Regions from separate parts of the Paraburkholderia sp. GAS348 genome, predicted to be linked through region 2. Evidence: riboswitches for the same ligand, from Rfam matches in the RefSeq annotation. Region 2 holds a riboswitch; the other holds the start of a gene.
What was found. A riboswitch is a leader RNA that binds a small molecule or an ion and turns the genes downstream of it on or off. The one in region 2 is predicted to bind manganese.

Region 1 (3,414 bases), on a different contig from region 2:
CGCCGCTGAAAAAATCCACAGAATGGGCTGCAACAACCACCGCGTCCTATTAGACTTGCGCTCGCTTTAGATTCGACCCACCGCTTTTGATGAGGCATTCATGATTCGCACAATGCACCGGTACTGCGTTGCTTTCACCGTTGTGGTTCTTTCAGCTTGCACCGCTACGCCTCGTTACGACGCGAGCGGGTCGCCGGCCGGCGCATCGAGCGCAGCAGCCCTCGCGTCATGGAACGACACCGCGACCAAACGCTCGATTGTCGATTTCGTCACGCTGGTCACCACGCCCGAGTCGAAAAATTTCATCGCACGCGCAGACCGGATCGCCGTGTTCGACAACGACGGCACGTTGTGGCCGGAGCAACCCGCCTCGGTGCAACTGGTGTTCGCGCTGCAACGGGCGAAGACAATGGCCGGCCGGCATCCGGAATGGAGACGGCAGGAACCGTTCCGCTCAATTTTGAGAGGCAATCTGAAGCGTGCCGCGGCGAGCGGCGACGCTGGTTCGATGAGACTGCTGGCGGCGGCGTATGCCGGCATGACTAGCGATCAATTCGCTGCTCTCGTGCACGAATGGTTCGATTCCGCGAGCGACCCGCACTTTAACCGCCCGTATGCCGACCTCGCTTATCAGCCGATGCTCGAGTTGCTCGGCTATCTGCGCGCAAACGGCTTCAGGACCTATCTGGTGACGGGCGGCGATGTCGAGTTCGTCCGCGACATGGCGCAGCGCGTGTACGGCATTCCGCCCGAGCAGGTAATCGGCAGCACTGTCAAATACAAGTACAGCCAGACGAACGGTGCCGTTGCGTTGACCCGACTTGCGCAAGTCGACAATCTCGTCGATGGAGCGGCCAAACCGCTCGCCATCGACCGCGTGATTGGCAGGCGTCCAGTGATTGCGTTCGGCAACGCGGACAGCGACGTGCCGATGCTCGAATGGACCTCGGCCGGCGACGGCCCGCGCTTCGCGGTGCTGCTGCATCACACCGACGGCGAACGGGAGTATGCGTACGACCGCACGGCGAAAAGTGGCAAGCTCGACAGGGGACTGGACGAAGCCGGTGAGAAAGGCTGGCTCGTCGTCGATATGAAGGACGACTGGAAGACCGTGTTCAAGCCGGATAGCGCGGCAACGGTTGCGGCATCGTCCAATTAAGGGTGGCGTTTGGCTCGGCCCTCGCTTTAGTCATCGCGGTGGCTTTTGCCGCCGTCTTCCTGCCTTTCATCACTCGCTTAGCGGGTCAGCGTGATCACCAGATAGCTGGCGTACAGCACGCCGCACACCAGCAACGCCCACACCGGCACGCCGCGCGCGCACACGTTGATCCTCAACCACGCGGCTGCGGCGAGTGTAATCACGATACCGGTCACCACTTCGACGCGCGGCGTCCACGGCGTCAGCAGAATTCCGATTGCGGGCAGCAAGGTGCCCTGAAACACCATCGCGCCAGTGATATTGCCGAACGCCAGCGTGTCCTTGCCACGGCGAATCCACAGGATGCTGTTGACCTTCTCTGGCAACTCTGTTGCGATCGGAATGATCAGCAGCGACAGCAGCAGCGGCGAGACACCGAGCGCCTGCGACACGCCCCGCACCCCGTGGATGAAGCCTTCCGCGCCCCACACCAGCAATGCAACCGCCAGCGCCAGCTGCACCGCGATGGTCGCGAGGTTGGTGTGCAAGCTCAGACGCGACAGCAGCATCTTGCCGGGCGCTTCGGTGCCGTGGCCGGCGTCGACCAGTTTGGTCGATGCGCGGAACGTCATCACCACATAGGTGATGTACACGCCGACCAGAGCCACGCTGAACAGCGCCCGCACGACCATGTGTTCGTGCGGCACGTACATCGCCGCGGCCGCCAGCACGAAAGCGCACAGGAAGAAGTTCAGATCGCGCGTGAAACCCGTGCGTTCCGGCGTGACCCAACCGCCGGCGCCGCGCGAGCCGAGAATCGCGAGCGTCATCAGGAAGGTGGACAACGTTGAGAGCATGAGCGGCGCGCCGAGAATCGCGCCGACGCCGATTTCCTGATTGACCGCGCTATCGGCCGTGCCGCCCGCAATTGCAAGCAGCGGGACGAGAGTTTCGGGCAAGGCGGTCCCGACCGCCGCGAACAGCGAACCCGTCACGCCCTCGGAGATTTTCAGGCGCTCGCCTAGATGTTCGAGTGCGTTGGTGAAGAGCTCAGCCGCCACCAGAATGACGACCAGCATGATGGCGAGTTGGAACAGGAGGCCGGTCATGTGCGGCTCCTTGCAGATGCAAGGGGGAAGCGGCACAACGGACGGGTAAGCGGCGAGACTGGCAGGGCACAACGATATTTCACAGGGCAACTCCGCGGTCGGACGTAAGTGACGAACCAATGACGCACCGCGACCCGTCCGACCAGAACGAAGCAGTGCGCCAATGGTCTCGCCAAACCGACCCGGTCGAACGCGCCATGACCCGCAGGCCAAGTATGTTGACGCGCTCTCCTTCAATGGATGAAGGAAGGCTACTCCCCAGTGACCGGGGAATTCTAACGGGATGCGCAGCTTTCAACAAGCTTGGGATCTGGTGCATGCTCGGGCGCCTGTCGGCTTCTTTGCTTGCGTGCGTCCGTGATGCGGCGTCGGGCGCGCGAGGGTGCGACGGTCCCACTGGTAAGATCGCTCACCGTCCATGACAGCAGTGAGTCTTCAAATGAATTATCAAAATCGTCAGTGGTTTTACGTCAAGCGTCCCGAAGGACGAGTGAGCGATGAGCATTACGAGTTGCGCGAAAGCGAACTCGACGACACGTTGTCATCCAACGAGGTGCTCATTCGGGCGCGCATCATTAGCGTCGATCCGTACATTCGAATCCAGCAACACGAACGTAATACTTACGATGTGCCGCATCCACTCGGCATCGTGCAGCGGGCGGGTGTGGTGGGGGAAGTGGTGGCGTCGGCGAGCCCTCTGTTCAAGCAGGGCGACTGGGTGTCGGCCTATAGCGGCTGGCAGTTGTACGTCAAGTGCCATCACAGCGAACTGACCAAACTGGACCCGAACGCGGCGCCGGTTTCGACCGCGCTCGGCGTGCTCGGCATGCCGGGACGCACCGCATGGTTCGGTTTGATGGAAGCGGGTAAGCCGCGTCCGGGCGATACGCTGGTTGTGTCTGGTGCGGCGGGCGCGGTCGGCTCGTTGGTCGCGCAGTTCGGCAAGCGTGCAGGGTGCCGCGTGATCGGGATCGCGGGCGGCCCGGACAAGTGCGCGTTTCTGACCGACACGCTGAAGCTCGACGGCGCGGTCGACTATCGGGCGCATCCCACGCTCGAAGGCTTGCAGTCAGCGCTGCAAGCGGCGACCGGCGGCGTCGATGTCTATTTCGACAACGTGGGCGGCATGGTCACCGATGCGGTGATTCCGCTCATCAAGCGCCGCGC
Region 2 (3,414 bases):
CTGCCGCGGCGCGATGAACGGCCTGCTGGCTGTGGTGCTTGAGGATCATATCCGCACCCATCTCGTCGATGCGGAAACCCATGAAGAATCGACCGGCAGCGCAACTGACCAGCTGATCGAGGTCGTTCACAGTTATTTCAAGTAGAGCAGAACATGAGTGATTTTAAAAACGCCGCATTCGGCGCGGGACATGACCACATCTTTCTGGGTGCCGGTCATGAAACGAACGAGCGCAAGACGTGGGCCGTGATTGCGCTGTGCAGCGCGATGATGCTGGTTGAAATCGTTGGCGGCAGTATGTTCGGCTCGCTTGCGCTTGTCGCCGACGGCCTGCATATGTCGACGCATGCCGGAGCGATGCTGATCGCAGCCCTGGCGTACACCTACGCGCGCAGGCACGCCACCGACTCCCGCTTCGTGTTCGGTACCGGCAAACTGGGTGACCTTGCGGGGTTCACGAGTGCCATTGTGCTCGCGATGATTGCAGTACTGATTGGCTACGAGGCGGTGTCGCGTTTTCTGTCACCGATACCCATTCACTTCGGTGAAGCGATTCCTATCGCGGTGATCGGCTTGCTGGTCAACCTCGCAAGCGTGTGGCTGCTGAGCGGCGGCGATCACGGCCATAGCCATGGTCACAGCCACGGACATGGTCATGGACATGGTCATGGTCATGGTCATGGTCATGGTCACGACGACCATGACCATGAGGACGAAGTGCAGAAGATTTTCGCGCCGTCCGGTGTGTTTGCCGTTTCCATCTTCGAGGATGGGGTGCCACCCGTTTTCCGCATTGCACCGGCGACGGACGGTTCGCGACTGGACACCTCGACGGTGTCCATTACGACGGTACGACCCGATGGGACGCAACAGGTATTCGCACTGGCGGACCGTGGCGGCTATCTGGAATCGAAGCAAGACATTCCTGAGCCGCACGCCTTCAAGGCCATCGTGCGGATGCCGGACGGCGAGCACGAAGTCGAGTTCGAAGAGCATGAGCACGGCCACGACGCGCATGAAGCAGCAACCCGCGACCACAACATCCGGTCGGCCTACATCCACGTGATGGCGGATGCGGCGGTCTCCGTGCTGGCTATCATCGGTCTCTTACTGGCACGCGCATTTGGCTGGCTCTGGATGGACCCGCTCGCGGGTGTCATCGGCGCGCTGGTGATTGCAAACTGGTCGTACGGCTTGATGCGAGATACGGGTGCCATCCTGCTCGACATGAATCCCGACCGGCGCATGGCGGAGAACGTGCGAAACGCTATCGAGGACCGTGGCGACAAGGTCGTCGATCTGCATGTATGGCGGGTGGGTCCGGGTCACATGAGTGCCGTGGTGTCCGTGGCAACGAGCGAAGCCCAGCGAGACTCGCGCTTCTATCACGCAGTGCTCGAGCGCTTCAGGGGGCTGTCACATGTCACCGTTGAAGTGCAAGCTTCACACGCGTCGGCCTGAACCATGGCAGCCAAGTCGCCGATCCGCCACGCGTTTGCGGCGCGGCGACTTGCTTCGGTAGTGCGCGGCGCGGTAAAATCGCGCCTGCTCATTGGGGAGTAGCCGCCTCGAACGCCATGTTCGAGGGCGCATGTCAACATACTTGGCGAGTCGAGAGACCCGCTATGGCGTGCGCAGCTAAGTGCCTGGCAAGACCGATGACACGCATTCCGACCTAACCGGGTCGCCGGAATGCGCGTCATCGCGTGCTTTCAGCGCGGCCCGGGTACAACAACCCATGCAATCCTTCCTTATTTCGACCAGCGTGGTCGGCCTTGCCGAAATTGGCGACAAGACTCAACTCCTGTCCCTGGTATTGGCCGCGCGATATCGCAAGCCTATTCCCATCATCCTGGGTGTCTTTGCCGCTACCATCATCAATCATGGTGCATCCGGCGCACTCGGCGCGTGGCTCGCGAGCGTTCTGAGTCCGGGTATTCTGAATTGGGCGGTTGTCGCATCATTCGCGGTGATGGCGGTGTGGATTCTCATTCCGGACAAGCTGGACGACGCCGACGCGGTATTGACGAAAAACTCGATGGGGGTGTTCGGCACAACCGCGCTCACATTCTTTCTCGCTGAAATGGGCGACAAAACCCAGATCGTCACGATTGCGCTCGCTGCGCGCTTTCACGAGTTCTTCGGCGTCGTCGCGGGCACGACGCTCGGCATGATGCTGGCCAATGTGCCCGTCATCTACCTCGGACACAAATTCGCCGACCGCTTGCCAACAAAGGCGGTCCACATTCTGGCCGCCATCATTTTCGTTGTCCTCGGTGGTTTCGCCCTCAGGACCGCGTTGTACCCGCAAGCGCACCCGCTGTTCTAGTTCGAGAGCTTGCTTCGCAGCGGCCTATCCCTATCCCGACCCCTGTAGTCCTGGCGATCGGCGTGGGGCTCGCGCTGCTGTTTCTTCAGATGCTGCGGCGGATTCGCAGGAACGTGGATGCGGCGGCCCAGGACGCGCTGCGCACGAGCGAGCAGAGGCTGCAGGCGCTTGTCGCCAATACGTCGGATGCGATACTGGTTTCCGACGTCAACGGGACGGTGACCTACGAGGCGCCGACGCGACGCCCCGATCCCTTGAACAACATGGGCCAGATCGTCGGCACCAGTCTGCTCGATCCGATCCATCCCACTGACCGTCCCACGCTGCAGGGCCTGTTGGAGACCGTGTCGTCGACGGCTCGATCCACGAAATCGATCGAGATCCGTATTCGAGGCGAGGGCGATGCGTGGCGCTATATTCAGCTTACCTTGACGAATCTGCTCGACGAACCGGCTGTCGGCGCGATCGTGGCGACAGCGAGCGATACCACCGAAAGAAAGAACTTCGAAGAGCAGCTCGCGCGACGGGCGTTCTACGACACGCTCACCTCGTTACCGAACCGCGCATTGCTGCTTGACCGTATTAGCCAGGCCGAAGTCGAGCATCGTGAACTACGCGTGTATTTTCAGCCGATCATGCAGCTTCAGGTGGCAGGGTTCCGTGAAATGGAAGCGCTCGTGAGGTGGCAGCACCCCACACGAGGTTTGTTGCCGCCGTCCGAGTTCATTGCGATTGCAGAAGAAAGCGGCCTCATCATTCCGCTCGGACGATACGTACTGGAAGAGGCTTGCCAGCAAGTCGCCCACTGGCAGCGGGCGTTCCCGGCAGAGCCGCCACTGCAGATCAGCGTCAATCTCTCGCCGCGGCAGTTCGATGACCCCAACCTCGTTGCCGACGTGGCGGCAGCGCTGTCCGGTGCTCACATCGGCGCTGCCTCGCTGAAGCTGGAGGTCACGGAGGGCCTGATCATGCGGGATACGGTAAAGAGCATCGAGACGCTCCGGAAACTGAAAGATTTTGGTGTAACGATCGTTACGAACCGCCATGAGTGCGGTGTGAGAGGGCCCAAGGTGTCAGAGCCGTCG

Region 1: another riboswitch for manganese. It lies ahead of P3T22_RS18225 (sodium:calcium antiporter); the one in region 2 lies ahead of P3T22_RS31130 (TMEM165/GDT1 family protein).

What each region holds. Positions count from the first base shown of each region.
Region 1 covers NZ_JBNPVT010000010.1:10,681-14,094, forward strand. The annotation lists gene P3T22_RS18220 (HAD family hydrolase) at 101-1,159, shown strand; gene P3T22_RS18225 (sodium:calcium antiporter) at 1,237-2,247, opposite strand; yybP-ykoY riboswitch at 2,348-2,519, opposite strand; gene P3T22_RS18230 (NADP-dependent oxidoreductase) at 2,687-3,414, shown strand, end outside.
Region 2 covers NZ_JBNPVT010000034.1:37,831-41,244, reverse strand. The annotation lists gene P3T22_RS31140 (metal/formaldehyde-sensitive transcriptional repressor) at 1-145, shown strand, start outside; gene dmeF (CDF family Co(II)/Ni(II) efflux transporter DmeF) at 154-1,461, shown strand; yybP-ykoY riboswitch at 1,543-1,724, shown strand; gene P3T22_RS31130 (TMEM165/GDT1 family protein) at 1,739-2,329, shown strand; partial or broken gene P3T22_RS31125 (EAL domain-containing protein) at 2,419-3,351, shown strand.